One region of the Agarivorans sp. DSG3-1 genome, then DNA from elsewhere that is predicted to be linked to it. Evidence: predicted binding sites of a transcription regulator. Region 1 holds the regulator's gene; each other region holds the start of a gene.

Evidence for each region. Region 1 encodes sigma-54, which starts transcription at its own class of promoters, with help from an activator protein. Its sites were predicted from a motif close to GTTGGCACGNNNNTNGNNT; they were not measured.
Region 2: the regulator sigma-54 is predicted to act here: its motif matches at 2,869-2,887, upstream of ACLD71_RS00200 (PEP-CTERM sorting domain-containing protein).
Region 3: the regulator sigma-54 is predicted to act here: its motif matches at 1,951-1,969, upstream of ACLD71_RS02385 (THxN family PEP-CTERM protein).
Region 4: the regulator sigma-54 is predicted to act here: its motif matches at 2,243-2,261, upstream of xdp1 (exosortase-dependent surface protein XDP1).

The regions. Positions count from the first base shown of each region.
Region 1 is NZ_CP177241.1:1,908,452-1,912,317, reverse strand. It holds gene lptC (LPS export ABC transporter periplasmic protein LptC) at 1-405, shown strand, start outside; gene lptA (lipopolysaccharide transport periplasmic protein LptA) at 368-907, shown strand; gene lptB (LPS export ABC transporter ATP-binding protein) at 910-1,635, shown strand; gene ACLD71_RS09015 (RNA polymerase factor sigma-54) at 1,686-3,188, shown strand; gene hpf (ribosome hibernation promoting factor) at 3,212-3,499, shown strand; gene ptsN (PTS IIA-like nitrogen regulatory protein PtsN) at 3,508-3,866, shown strand, end outside.
Region 2 is NZ_CP177241.1:34,605-38,470, reverse strand. It holds gene ACLD71_RS00210 (hypothetical protein) at 233-709, shown strand; gene ACLD71_RS00205 (SMP-30/gluconolactonase/LRE family protein) at 784-1,806, opposite strand; gene ACLD71_RS00200 (PEP-CTERM sorting domain-containing protein) at 2,075-2,815, opposite strand; gene ACLD71_RS00195 (PaaI family thioesterase) at 3,099-3,575, opposite strand; gene ACLD71_RS00190 (glyceraldehyde-3-phosphate dehydrogenase) at 3,651-3,866, opposite strand, start outside.
Region 3 is NZ_CP177241.1:495,975-499,840, reverse strand. It holds gene ACLD71_RS02400 (single-stranded DNA-binding protein) at 1-43, shown strand, start outside; gene ACLD71_RS02395 (S1 family peptidase) at 120-872, opposite strand; gene ACLD71_RS02390 (ThiF family adenylyltransferase) at 993-1,862, shown strand; gene ACLD71_RS02385 (THxN family PEP-CTERM protein) at 2,017-2,919, shown strand; gene ACLD71_RS02380 (THxN family PEP-CTERM protein) at 3,359-3,866, shown strand, end outside.
Region 4 is NZ_CP177241.1:4,592,997-4,596,862, forward strand. It holds gene ACLD71_RS21360 (tetratricopeptide repeat protein) at 1-1,298, opposite strand, end outside; gene xdp1 (exosortase-dependent surface protein XDP1) at 1,444-2,187, opposite strand; gene ACLD71_RS21370 (ferredoxin--NADP reductase) at 2,433-3,170, opposite strand; gene ACLD71_RS21375 (lipocalin family protein) at 3,197-3,736, opposite strand; gene ACLD71_RS21380 (sulfite exporter TauE/SafE family protein) at 3,753-3,866, opposite strand, start outside.

The DNA of each region.
Region 1 (3,866 bases):
GAAAATGGCAGCCCTCGTTACCGTATCTATGCCGAACAAATGGAGTTTTTTGAACAACTTAAGCACACAGAATTTACTCAACCAAAGATTTTGGTTTACCCAGATCCTCGTCAACCTGTATGGCAAATTGTGGCTGATCACGCTACAGTACAGCAGCAACAAACTGTCACCTTAAATGACAATGTAGTGATTAAAAACTTAAGTCGTGGCGAGTATGTTCGCGACATAATTACCGAAAGTTTGGAAATCGATCTGCAAAGCGAAACCATGAGCAGCGATCAACCTGTTACCGTGTATGGCCCATCGTACGAATTGTATGGTGTTGGCATGGACGGTGATCTAGCTAACGAAATAGTGACTTTATTAGATGATATCGAAGCGGTTTACCACAACCCACAAGAGTAAGTTAGCGCTAGCGGCTAGCTTGTTTATGCTTTCTTGGGGTTCTCAAGCACTTGAAGACGACTTCAACAAACAAATTATTGTTGATGCCGACCGCCAGCAGGTCAACATCAAAGAAAACCGCGTCACTTTCTACAATAATGTAGTGGTGACTCAAGGTTCAATAAAAATGCACGCCGAAGAACTCAGCGTAATAGGTAGTGAAGAAAAAGGCAGCGAGGTGATGATCGCCAAAGGCGAACCGGCAACTTTTTACCAACTACTAGACAGCGGCAAGCCAATTGAAGCAGAGGCCAACGAGGTGCGTTACGATTTAAAAACGCAGACCCTCACGTTAACCAACAATGCTCAGCTCAAGCAAGAAGAGAGCTTAGTAAAAGGCCAAATGATTAAATACAGCATTAACAAACAAGAGATGGTTGCTCAAGGCGATGAAAATAATCGAGTGACCACTATCTTCCTGCCTCAGCAATTAGAAGAACTCTCCCCCGAGGACAATGAGTAATCATGAGTACCTTAATCGCTGAGAACCTTGCCAAAAGCTACAAAGGTCGCAAGGTAGTAAAGAACGTCAGTTTAAATGTAGAAACCGGGAAAATTGTTGGTTTACTAGGGCCAAACGGCGCCGGTAAAACCACTACCTTCTACATGGTAGTTGGCCTAGTACCACGAGACCAAGGCCGAATACTTATCGATGATGACGATCTGTCTAGCACCGCTATGCATACTCGAGCACGAAAAGGCATTGGTTATCTTCCCCAAGAAGCCTCTATCTTTCGCCGTTTATCGGTAGAAAAAAATATTCTAGCGGTATTAGAAACCCGTAAGGATTTGGACAAAGAGCAGCAAATTGGCGCATTGGACGATTTGCTAGAAGAGTTTCACATTGGGCATATTCGCAAAAATCTCGGTATGAGCCTGTCAGGCGGAGAGCGTCGCCGGGTAGAAATTGCCCGCGCCTTAGCCGCAGCCCCTAAGTTTATTTTGCTTGACGAACCCTTCGCTGGGGTAGATCCTATTTCCGTTATTGATATTAAAAAAATCATTGAACATCTGCGTGATCGCGGTCTAGGTGTATTAATTACCGACCACAATGTAAGGGAAACTCTCGATGTTTGTGAGCATGCCTATATCGTTAGTCAGGGTGAATTGATAGCCTCAGGTAAGCCACAAGAAATACTTGAAAACGAGCACGTGAAACGAGTTTATCTCGGTGAACAATTCAAGCTATAGTTAAAGTGCAGCTTAGAAAATAATATAAAAAGAAGGGATAGCGGTAGTTAATGAAAGCATCTTTGCAGTTGCGTCTTGGTCAGCAGTTAACCATGACCCCCCAGTTACAACAGGCCATACGCTTACTCCAGCTTTCAACCCTGGATTTACAGCAAGAAATTCAAGAGGCTCTGGAAAGTAACCCTCTGCTTGAGGCGGATGAGTCACATTCGAATGATGGTGACGCAACAGACGCTAAGTCAGCCAATGAAAAATCTACAGAAGCCGAATCCAGCGCCGACGTAGACAGCAGCCAAATGGAAGCTGGTGATGCCATTAACCAAGAAACTGTTTCTGATGACCTACCCGTAGACTCCACTTGGGATGATATTTATAGCGCCAGTTCCGCGCCAGCTAGCTCATCGAGCGGCAGTAGCGGTGGTGACGACAACGATATGTTATTCCAAGGCGAAACCGTTGACTCCTTACAAGATCACATGCTGTGGCAAATGCGCCTTACTCCATTCAGCGAAGTAGACCAAGCCATTGCTTTAGCCATTATTGATGCAGTAGATGAATCTGGTTACCTCACACAAGATTGTGAACAGTTATTAGATGGCCTCAATTCTAGTGACAATAACGACTTAGATGTAGAGCTTGACGAAATTGAAGCAGTACTAAAACGGATTCAGCATTTCGACCCCGTAGGCATTGCCGCGCGCTCACTACAAGAATGTTTGTTAATTCAATTAAGCCGTTTTTCCCCAGAAACACCATGGCTAAATGAAGCCAAAGATGTGGTGTCTAACCATATCGATGTATTAGCCAATCGAGATTTTCGCTTATTGGCTCGAAAGACCAAATTAAAAGAAGACCAGCTGCGCGAAGTGATGCGTTTGATTCACACCTTAGAACCACGCCCGGGTAACGCTGTTGAGCCAAACCAAGCCCAATACGTTATTCCCGATGTTTCCGTAGTGAAGCGCCAAGGTCGTTGGGTGGTAGAGCTAAACCCCGATGCGATGCCGAAGCTAAGAGTAAACTCTCACTATGCATCCTTAAGTAAAACGTCTAATGCCACCGATACTCAGTTTATCCGTAGCCACTTACAAGAAGCCAAGTGGTTTATTAAGAGTATTGAAAGCCGCAATGAAACCTTACTCAAAGTCTCTAACTGTATCGTTCACCATCAACAAGCCTTCTTCGAATACGGTGAAGAAGCAATGAAACCAATGGTGCTGAACGATGTGGCCGAAGCAGTAGAAATGCACGAATCAACGATTTCTCGAGTGACAACTCAAAAATTCATGCACACACCTCGCGGCATTTTCGAACTTAAGTATTTTTTCTCTAGCCATGTGGCTACCGATGGCGGCGGTGAATGTTCATCTACCGCTATTCGTGCATTAATTAAGAAACTGGTTGCTGCCGAAAATACCAGTAAACCTCTCAGCGATAGTAAGATTGCTGATATTTTGGCAGATCAGGGGATCAAGGTGGCAAGACGTACGATTGCAAAATATCGTGAGTCTTTAGCGATACCACCTTCTAACCAACGTAAGAGCCTACTTTAAGGCCAATCAAGGGGACTATATTTATGCAAATTAATCTTACCGGACACCACGTTGATATAACTGAGTCTTTAAAAGAATATGTCCATAACAAGTTTGCCAAGCTCACTCGACGATTTGACCAGATAAACAATGTTCATGTCATCCTCAACGTCGAGAAGCTCAATCAAATTGCAGAAGCCACCTTACATTTAAATGGCGGTGAATTATTCGCTACCGCTGAACATTCAGATATGTATGCGGCCATTGATGGTCTCATCGACAAACTTGACCGCCAAGTTATCAAACATAAAGAAAAACTTAACAAACATTAGTCACCTCCATGCAAATAGATAAAGTACTAAGCTTGGATTGCACTCAAAGTGCAGTCCAATGCTCTTCAAAGAAACGCGCCTTAGAAATCATTAGTGAACTAGCCGCTGGTCAACTGGATACGACAGCTCAATGTATATTTGAGAGTTTGTTGAATAGAGAAAAAATGGGCAGCACCGGTATCGGGCAAGGCGTGGCAATACCTCATGGCCGCATTGATAAACAGCATCAAACAACCGCTGTTTTTTTACGTTGTGATCCCCCAATTGCTTTTGATGCCATTGACAATAAACCTGTTGATTTGGTTTTTGCCTTACTGGTACCAGAAGATCAGTGTAAACAACACCTCAACACCTTATCTCAAGTAGC
Region 2 (3,866 bases), 1.9 Mb from region 1:
ACTTTGGCTATTTACATAAAACCACAGTGTAATAGTGGTTTAGCGGCCGATTGGGCAATAAATGGTTTTATTAAATGCGTTTAAAGGTGATGGGTTAACTCGTCAATCGCATTGATAGCAATTGTGCTACTTTAAATCTGAGTAGTATTGAGTCGCAAGTGACGTTAAGGAGTGTTTATTTGTTGCTTGGCGGCGCATTGTGGCGTTCAAACCCAAATAAGGAAGTAAAGTGGTGAACAATAAAAATAGTCTAAGCATACTAATGATTGGCTTAGTGGTTTTACTGCTGAGTGGCTGTAAATCAGTTGGAGTGGGCTCTGGCTTTGAAGAGCGCTTAGTGAGTGTGATAGAAATGCCAACTCGTAGCCTAAGTTTTACTGATGCAGTTGTGTGGTTAGACAATGCTCAACAAGGAAAGCGCGGGGTACGTTTTTTACAAGGTGAGTATGCGCTGGAAGCGGAAGACGATGATTACTGGTATTTCCATGCCCCGTCAGTGATTGAAATGGGCGTATTAGAAGGCGGCAATGTAGTGGCGGGGAAACGCATGGCGGGAGGGCTAATGTTAGCTAAAAGTCCGCAAGCTACGGTTGCTGCGGGCGCCTATCTGGACAGTGAGGCCGAGCGTAAAATTATGGTGTTGAAAATAGGCCGAGATTTTTTAGATTTAAAAGGTAATAAGTGGCTGCTAAGTAATTCTACTGAGTAAATAGCGGGACCGCTAATATCAGCATTCAACGGAGCAATATACCTTCGAGATTGCTCCGCTAATGTAGACTCAGCTTATAACAGTGGCACAGACAATAAGGTATCGTGAGCGGTGATAAACAGTGTTTTTTCATCCGCTGAAAGGGTGCAATTGGCGGTTAACCTACCGGTACGAATTTTTGCTAGTACCTCTCCTTTAGGGCTAAACAACCACACGCCACCAGGGCCAGACGCAAATATATTACCACTTGAATGCACAACCATACCATCCGGTAGGCCTTGCTCTCCTTCTACACCAATCAGCGCTTTAGCGTTATAGAACATACGCTTATTTTCAATGCTTCCATCAGCGTTAAGATCGTAGGCTAACCAGCGAGGGTGGGCATCATCAGACACCGCAACATATAAGGTCGTTTCGTCTAAGGACAATGCAATACCGTTTGGAAAATTCACGCTCTCATCCAATAGGCTTACTTCACCATCGCTGCTTAAGCGGTAAATACCTTGGTAATCAATCTCCTTACGTTGATCATCCATACCGGCATTTAAGCCGTAAGGTGGATCGGTAAAATACAAACTACCGTCACTATGGTAGACCGCGTCATTAGGGCTATTTAGGCGCTTTTCTTGATAGTGACTGGCCAAAGTAATAAATTTGCTTTTTGGTGATGTAAGAGGAGCATCCATTATCGCTACTCGGCGATCTCCCTGCTGCAGGAGGACGAGTTGGCCTTCATCATTAAGCAATAAACCATTAGCGCCCTGACCATAATCACCCTCATATAAACCGCTCGCACCAGACTGCGCCAAATAAACAGAAGTCCCCTGATTCGGCTGGTATTTTATTACCGTGTTGTTGGGGATATCTGAAAACAGTAAATAGTTTTGTTCGGCAATCCAAACAGGGCCTTCTGTCCAGCGATACCCTTTTCCTCGAATACTAATTTTGGCATCTTCAGCGAGGTAACTAAGCGCTTGTTGGTTGATGATCTCTATCGAGCCGGTTGTTTCTAATGCATCTTCTAGTTGAGTATTTTGCTGAGTTGTAGCGCAAGCGCTGACGGTGAGAGTAGCGGCGAGAATAAACGCAGTTCGCATGTTTAGTCCTTTAATCACAGTGAATATAGTTATTTTTCTACAGGTTATCCAATTAATTAAATTGGTTATCCATTTTGTCGCCGTGAGTTAAATATATCAAGCTGTAATGTTATTTTACTTTTATTAATGAGGCGATAATTGACTTTATTTGGTTGAACAATTTTTAACGAGATAGCGTTAAACGTGCTGAAGATGGGAGTAGGCTTGGTTAAGCGGATGCTCTAAGCGAGCTAAGTAGTTGCTTAGAGCAGTGTCAGTTATCGTTAAGTTAAGCTTTTCTGTTTCGCTTTACTCGACTGAACATTAACAATACCAATCCTAAGCTGACTAGCCACCATGTTTTTGGTTCTGGCACAGTAGCTGGCGATAACGAACGTCCAGTGATGGTTTGCAGCTGCAAGCTTGCGCTGTGATTGTCGGTTTCGAAATTACGGCCAAAAAATTGAATAGACGTAATTTTGTCGGCTTCGCTTTCTGCAAATAGGTTCACATAGCCGTATGGTTCGCGTTTGTTTCCGCTTACGCTGGTTGGGCTACCGTAATGTTCGGGTTCTAATACTGCCGCATCTAAAATTTGGTTAGTAACAAAGCTTAAGCTTTCAGATTGAGTAGTAATGCTGAGTTGATTCCCGCTATCTCCTGCGCTCCACCAAAATCCAAAGTATCCCATGGCTTGGTTAAAATCTAAGTTCACTGAACTTTTATTAGGAATAAATAAGTACTTACCTTCACCATAAGCGCCACCATAAACACCGAAATTCACCACTTTTGCAGTACCTTTATCGACGGAGTAATCGCCAAAATCGGTTTGATAACCGTTGTTCAGGCCACTTTTAGCTAAGCTGTCAAAGGTTTCAGTTTTTAAGGTCCCGCCCACCTGCGAGCTCTGAATCCCTGGTGCTTCAATCGTATAAATAATACCTGCGTGGCTGGAGAAGCTAAGCACTGCGGCAATAACAACAAAACCGATAGTTAACTGGTTTAGTTTGCGACTTTTTGCTGATTTCATGGTGTACCTCGGTAACTTACTAGTGGCCTAAACAGGCCTTGTTGAGTAAGTCATATCCAATTTCGTGCCATGTTTTTTATCTCTAAATTATTCAGTGTGTTAGAAGGTATACATGAGCTTTCTAAGCGGAGGCATCAGCAGTACTTGCACTTTGCAAAAGGGCGTTATTAAAGGGGCGTTTTTAAAAGAGGGAGCTGGGAGGTAGAATGAACAGCGTCGATTGTTAAGCCAAGTTCGAAAAAGTTATGAATGCGACACTTAACCGGTAAGTATCGCGATGAATTTATTGAACCGCTTTAAGTGACAAGGTGAGTGAGAAGGTCGCTACAATGTCGTCACCACTAATGCTTGGGCATGTGGCATCGATAGTAACAGCTTGGTTTACACGTTCGCCACTGGCCATAGTTTTCTCAAGCATTTGATCAATCAGTAAACCGTCGGTGCAGGTAAAAATCACATCGGCTTCAGGGCGTTTTAAAAATTTCCCCTCTACTGCTTTAAAAGCCAAAGACACCTTTTTGCCATGTTGTTCAGCTTTTGCAATGGCTAAAAAGCCACCGGCTACATCCGCTCCCACAGCTAAGGTGCCAAAGTACATGCTGTTTAAGTGATTTTTAGTACGGCGTTTAAGTGGGATTTTTACCACTACTTTTTGTTCGTCCATGGCCAAAATCTTGGGGCGGCAGTACCAAATTAACGGAACCTTAAACATGCCAAACAAGCTGAGCATTAGGTTGGCCTTGCGAATACTGGGAAGCATAACTATTCCTTAGTTAAGAGGTCTTACCAGTAGAGCTTGTTGTTAACAAAAAGTCAACATTTGGTGCTTTTTAGTTTAAAAATCAGACCAACCTGCACCAACTATAAAGTGAACGGTAGTGTCTTCTGGGCCGCGAGCGACATCAATACCCGTGCGTAAGTTAAAACGCCTTGCCATTAAGTAACGAAAGCCAATGCCTTTGGCATAGCGGTTGGGGGTATCTCCTAAGTGTTGCTCTGCATTAAATGCTTGGCCTAGACCGCCAAATACTACCCCTGACCAGCGCGCATC
Region 3 (3,866 bases), 1.4 Mb from region 1:
TAACGAGCCGCCAATGGATTTTGACGACGATATCCCCTTTTAGGCTGCTAAGAGCTAAAAATAAAAAGCCTCAAGAAATTGAGGCTTTTTAGTATCTATAGCTTATTTAGCTGTACTCGCTATTTAAGTGAATTGATTAACTGCTTTAGGTAAGTGACTGGAATGGCATAACTAATAGCACTAGGGTCAGCTAGCACTGCCTCTTTAGTCGTTTTCACAAACACCTTGTTAATGATAGCGATTACTGCACCCGTTTCAGGGTGATATAAAGGGCTGCCGCTGTTACCCGGGTAGGCGGTAGCGTCTAATTGATAGATGTTATACGGCGATTTAAGTCTTTTAAGTTGTGCTAAGTTTAGCTCGCTGGCATTTCGGGCGGGTATCACCACTGGCGTTATACTCGAAATAATACCGCGGTGAGTAACGGGGTAAAGTCCCAATACCGCACCAATAGGAAACCCAGTGAAGGCATACAGTTCTCCTTCGCGTACCTTTTTATTAGACAGGCTCATCGCTTTTAGGGCTTTACCTTCAATTTTTAGCAGCGCTAAATCATGTTTCTGATTGCTTGCCACCAAACTGGCTATTCGTATTTCCGGCGAGCGACCTTGCCCAACAAACACTACGAGTTTTTCGTTCTGCTGTTGATTTAGGCTTTTGGGAATGACGTGGGCATTAGTAGCAATTAAATGAGGCCCAACCACAAACCCTGTTCCTCTAAGATTTGCACGAGGTGAGTTAAGCTTGTTGTAGGTGCCAACGCCAACTACAGAAGGTTTAATTCTTTCTATAGTGTCAGCAAGATCGCTTAACGCGCCAGCGCTAAACATCGATAAAAATGAAGCGATGGCAATAATGAAGGCGAGTTTCATACTATATTCTTCCTTGAGAGACTATTTCATCTTAATTTTTACTCGGTACTAGAGCAAGTTAGTATAAAAGCGACTAGGTTTGTGTAGTGCGTAATACTGTGAAGCGAAAAAGGCCAAATGATGATGAGTTTTAATTACGAAGATGCGTTCTCCAGAAATATTGGCTGGGTTACAGATGCAGAGCAACAGATACTGCGTGGTAAGCGTGTGGCTATGGCCGGTGCCGGGGGCGTGGGTAGTGAACACATAGTGACGTTAGCAAGGTTGGGGGTTGGCAAGTTTCATATCTCTGATTTTGATGAATATGAAGTACATAACTTTAACCGTCAGGCTGGGGCGTTTATGTCTACGGTGGGCCAAGATAAAGTTAAAGTGATGGAACAAGTTTGCTTGGATATTAATCCCGAAGCTGAAGTGAAGTCTTTCCCTGAAGGGATTTTCGAACATAATGTTGATGAATTTTTAGATGGCGTTGATGTATATGTAGATAGCTTAGATTTTTTTGCGCTATCGGCGCGTAAGTTGGTTTTTCAAAAGTGTTTGGAAAAAAATATACCGCTAGTAACCGCAGCTCCTTTAGGTATGGGCTGCGCATTTCTTTGCTTTATGCCGGGAGGAATGACCTATGAAGAATATTTTCGCTTTGAGGATGCAAGCAGTGAAAATGAGCAATACATTAAATTCTTGATTGGACTTTCGCCCGCTATGTTACAGCGACCATACTTAGTTGACCCTAGTAAAGCGGACTTCCACGCTAAAAAAGGCCCGTCGATGCCTATGGCTGTGAAAATGTGTGGGGGAATTGCCGGCACTTATGTGCTCAAAATATTATTGAATAGAGGTGAGTTAATTACTGCTCCTTACGGTTTGCACTTTGATGCCTACCGAAATCGTTTCAAAAAAACCTGGCGGCCAATGGGTAACCGCAACCCACTGCAGCGTATTGTATTTGGTGTGGCGAAAAAAATAGTATTGAGTGGGGGGGCTTAACTGTGACTTGGTGTCAGTAAGTTTTACAAAATGTTATTTATATTTGTATTAATATAGTTTAAGTTGTTGTAAGTATTTGATTTTTAATCTTGGCTTACTTATTGCTTTAAGCCCACCGTTATTTATAAACGATTTTACCAAACGGATGGGTTACATGAACAAATTGAAACATGCTTGCTTAGCAGTTAGCTTAGGATTAGCAAGTATTTCTGCTAGTGCGGAACTGATTACTGAATGGAACTACGCAAATGATGCGGGTTTTAAAGAGTGGAGTTCTCGTGCTGGCCAAGTTGGTATAGACACCGACGGTGCAACACTAGATGATTTTGATGTTCTTTTTGGTGGCGAGCTTCCTAAGAGCTTAGCGTGGGGTGACCCATATGGTGCAGTGAATCCTTTATTGAAAAAGAGTTCTCTTGTGATCGATGATGCTCAGTCTGGCCAAGTAAACACTAGCGCGCCAGGTGATGTAGCATCTTTAGATTTTGTAACAGGCACCGGCCTTACTCACGAAAACTGGGGTGTTACAGGTAATACTTTATCGTCAGCGGTTTTGTTTGATGGTTTGTTCTTGCAGCCTCTAGCACCTTTTGTAGGTCCTGCACTTCCTGCGCCAGTACTTGAATTTGATGTACTATTTGAAGAAACCTATAACACACCAACAAATAACGTGTGTAAATACGGTGATACTAAAGTAGGTGAGGCTGGTGTTAATGAAGCCGGTTGTTCAGACCTATTCACTTTAGTGTTGGATGATGGCGTTACTTTTTCTGAAGTTGGTGGAGATATCTACCTTCAAAACAGTTTCATATTACCAATCCCTGGTTTTGATGATTATGTTTATACCTTAACGACTCGCTTGCAGGGCTTAGAAGTATTAGATGGTTTAGATTGTGGGCCTGATGCTACTTGTATTGGTTTCTTGACTGAAGAAAACCAAACCAACCAACTAGAAGCCGCTTTTGCTATCTCTGCTGCAAAAGTAACAGAGCCAGGCACTTTAGCCATCTTTGGTTTGGGCTTATTAGGTTTGGCATCTGTTCGTCGTCGCGCTTAATCGCTGTTAGTGTTTAAAGCAGCTGCTGCTAGTAGCAGTAGTTGCTTGTTTTCCTTCCAATACCGCTCCTGCAATAAGAACCTGTGCCAAGCTATTTGGTTCCCCCCTTACTACAAATTACCTTTTTATCCTCAAGGCTCATCGTACATTGTTAACAGTGAACTAAACGTTAATGAATTACTCATGGTTTAGCTGGCATGCTAAAAGCCTTTGGCGAAAACGACGTTAGCCCGTAAAAGTGGCAGTGGAATTAGGGATCCCATGAGTATTTTATTCAATAAATGCTTTAGTTTTTTATGTCAGTAATTTTTACATCAACGTTTTATCAATGGGTTTTGTTTTTGTTAATGGGTTGTTTTAAAAGGGTTTTTAAAACTGGCACTTAGATTGCTATGTACAGGTTGTATCTTGAATCGTACTAACCAAATGGATGGGTGACATGAACAAATTAAAACTAACATGCTTGGCAGCTAGCTTAAGTTTTGCAAGCGTTGCTGCAAATTCTGCTCTTATTACTGATTGGGACTATTTAAATGATGCTGGTTTTGACCAGTGGACTTCAGATGCCGGTTCTATTGACCCTACCGGAATTGATGCTTCTGGTGCTACTCGTGACGAATTTGATCCAGTTGGTTTGTTTGGTGGTGAATTACCTAAAACGCTTGAGTGGGGTGTACCTTACGGTGCTGAAAACCCAGATTTGAAGAAAAGTGCTTTAGCGATTGAAGAAGCTAAAGAAGGTACTGTTACTACTAGTGTTGTCGATGGTGTTGGTGCATTGGTATTCTCTGAAGGTACTGGTCTTGTACATGAAAACTGGGGCGTTACCGGTGATACTTTAGTTGCGGCTACTTTATTTGACGGTTTGTTCCTAGCGCCTACAGCGCCAGTTGCTTTCCCACTAGCGCCAGCACCAGTACTACAATTTGGTGTTATCTTTGAAGAAA
Region 4 (3,866 bases), 2.1 Mb from region 1:
TAAGGTAAAGTTTGCAACAAACTTAAAGCTCGCTCTGCTTCACCACTCGCTCGTGCTAGCTCAGCTTCTAATATAACCACATAATTTGAATCACTATGATAAGCGCGAATTTGCTCAAAAGCCTGTTGCGCGGCACGTAATCGCCCTGCGTCTATATAGAGATATACCAACTGTACCGACAATCCGAGGTCGCGAATAATATAATCAAAGTTTTCTTGAAGGAGTAGCTGCAGTTTATAAGGCTCGCCCGAACGCAAATACACCTTAGCAAGCATTCTTGTTGCGCCTAAATCACTGGGTTTCTGCCGTAAATACTGGCTCAGGTACTGCTGGGCTTTTTCATCATTTTTTAAAATAAATTCTGAGGCACCTTGAATAAACAACAGCGTATTTGCATCAGTCAGTTCTTCGCCTTCTGCAGCAGATACCTTTTGAGATAATTCAGTAAGCGCTTGCTCAGCCAACTCGGCATTATCTTCATCACTTAACAAGGTAGCACTTATTAAAATAGCGGTAGGATCGTTAGGAGTCTGTTCTTGGACTTTCTTTAAGTAGCGCTTAGCCTCTTCTAGCTGATTGGCTTTAAGGTGGGTCATCACCAAACTACGTAAAACTTTAGGGTCTTCAGGATCTAAACTATAGGCTTTCTGATAACTTTCTAGCGCGGCGCTCATCTGGCCTTGGTTCGCTTCTAAGTTTCCCTTTAATAGCCACGTTCGCTCATTGTTTTCAGCAATACTTAAAGAACGTTTAACCCACTGCTCAGCTAGAACATACTCTTTCTGCTGCAGATATAAAGTAGCCAAGGTATTCATTGCACTAGGTTTATTAGGGATTAACTTCGTCGCTTGCTCAAACTCCTTACGCGCTAAATCAGCTTGGGAGTTTAATAAGTAGATCCGTCCACGCAACAGCTTCCACTCAAACTGAGTTTGTCGCGAAAACTCGCTCGCTCGTTCTTCAAAAGCCAATACTTCGGAGGTCTTTCCTTGCAGCAATAGAACATTACCAAGCATTGGCAATACTAAATTAATATCAGCACCAAGGTTGAGTGCTTCCTCCAGTTGTTTTTCAGCTGAACCTAAATTATTAGCGTTGAAATACACCTTTGCGAGTAACAGCTTTGAAGAAAGATGTTCAGGGTTAGCCGTTAAGGCATTTTTTAAATGAATAAAAGCTTCGTTTTCTTCCCCACTATGAAAGGCTTTAACGGCCAACTCGTATTCATTTGCTTGCTCATTAGCAGAGCTAAAGCCGGCAACACACAAAAGTAAGAAAGAGAGAAAAGACTTTTTCATTTGCAAATAGGTTCCTTGTTACTGCGAGGGTCAATCAATTAACCGACAAACAGTATCTAATGAACCAGAGGCAAAAAAAAGACAAAAAAATACGAAATACAGAGTATTTCGTATTTTTCGTTAAACAGGAAAAGGAATTTTATATTTAAGCTTGGCGCTTTCTGGTACGTAGTGCAATACCAAATAGGCCCGCTGCAAATAACAGTACTGTACCTGGTTCTGGAACAGTAGCAGCAAACTGAGGTGTTTCGGTATTTACACCAGCAAGCTTGAATCCATCATTGTTAGCAGACCAGTTCAAGTTACCGAATATAGGGTTGTATGCACCAATCAACCAATATTTAGACACAGCATCTGAATCAATAGCTTGATAAGCGTAATCGTCGGCATTACTTACTTCGGCTTCAGTTGTCCAACCTAAACCAGCTAAATCAGCCCATCTTTGATTATTCACAGTAGCAACATCACTGCCCGAATAAGCCAATACTGAAACATCTGCGTGACTAGCTTGCCTATTAGTTCCGTGATCTTCACTCGCCCAACCTAAAGTGAAGCCCGCTAGATTTACCGCTTCATCAAAGGTTAACAAGACCATATCAAAATCGTCGCCGTAGCTGTCGATAGAATGTTGCGGAGTATTGTTCGGCTCATCTCTGTTATCAGACATCAAGCCATATGAGTTCGAATATCTAAGTTTGGTATTTTTAATACGTCCGTCATTAGGGTTGGCGGTATCCGACCAACCAGTAACACTTAATCCAGACATATCCAGAGAGTTACCGTTTCCAGTGCCGGATAGTGAACCATCATCAAAATCCCAAACTTGCTCCGCAGAGAAAGCTGACATAGACACAGCACACGTTGCTACTAATAAAATTTGTTTAAACACAGCGCCCCCAAAATAGCATTCTGTATATTATTTAAAAACCGTCCTAACCAATACAAAGCAATAAACAAGCCAATAAAATTAAGTCTTTATTTCCAATACTTTACAGTTCAAAAATTCAGTAAAACTGTAACATTGTAAAGAAAACCGACAACAAGCGTTGCTTTTGTAACCACTAAAAACTAAGTTGATGTTCAGGAGCTAAAAATTTGATGCGAGCAGATTAACATCAATGCTCATAAAACGCACTACCAGTAACGCTCCACCGTTACTTGCCCAGGTTTACGTCGTAAATTTTTCTTCAAACCTTTATGCTCTAAGATCACTTGCGCATCGGTGATCATTTCGGGGTTACCACACATGATCACTTGGGAATGCTCGGCGCTTAATGTAAGGCCAAGCCCTTGTTCCAACGACCCATTAGCTAGGGCTTCAGGGATTCTGCTTTTAAGCGCACCTTCGCAGTCTTCACGAGTAACCATGGCTTGAAACTGGAACTGTGTGGGATGTTCTGCTTGGTATTTATCAATAAGCTCTTTATAAGCGATATCTTTGATTTTTCTCACGCCGTAGACCAACGCAATTTTCTCAAAACGTTGCCAAGCTTGCGCCGTTTCTAACATTGAGAAATACGGTCCTATTCCTGTTCCGGTGCCAATTAACCACAAGTGCTTCCCCTCGGGCACTTCATCCAACACCATAAACCCTGCGGCACTGCTTGAGACATCGATGGCATCACCAACACTCAATTGATGAAGGTTAGGTGACAGCAAGCCTTGTGCTACCTTAATCGCAAGCACTTCTAGGTAATCGGTATCAGGAGGATTAACTAATGAATAGGCACGAGCTACGCGCTTGCCCTCTCTTAACTCTGATAACTTAATGAATTGCCCAGCGACAAATGGCGTAATATCGGCCTTAATTCGTAAACTGAATAGCTCATCATTCCAATCAATACGTTCAATTACTTTACCCTCAGTCCACATACTTGTTCCTTTACTAAGACAAATTCTTATTCTTGAGAAGTAATCACTTCAGAGTGATGATCGACATAAATCAACGCATCTACATCGTAGCCTAAGTCTTTAGCCTCGTGAACCAAGTCGCTTTTCACTTGGTGAGCTAAGTCAGGCGTTCGAGCAAGCAACCATAAATATTTTCGGTTAGGGCCAGCAACCAACGCGTATTGGTAGTCTTGCTCATCCAAGGCAAACACGACATAAGCACCATAAAATGGTCTAAAAAAGGATACTTTGAGATGCCCAATGTCTGGTGAGTCAACAAACTGAGCAATGCCTTCGGCTTCAAACCACTGTTGTTCCTGCTCAGAAAAGCCTTTATTTAGTACCGTTACTTTGCCGTCATCACGTAAGCTATAAGTTGCGGTCACATGGCTCATGCCACGCTCGAATGAGTGGTCTAAACGAGCAACTTCATACCAAGTTCCCAAGTATTTTTGTAGCTGAAAATTACTCACCGGCTCAATGCCTTCTGGTTTGCCGCTACATGCACTTATCAACAATACCGTAATAAATATAACTGTCTTTTTCATCAGTACGTCCTTTCAACTAAAACCATAAGGCGGCAATACAGCCAATCAAAGTCATAACAAACAAAAACCATTTAAGCGTATTAGTCGCCGCTTTTATAGCAAACTTCACAGCATAATGGGCACCAATAAT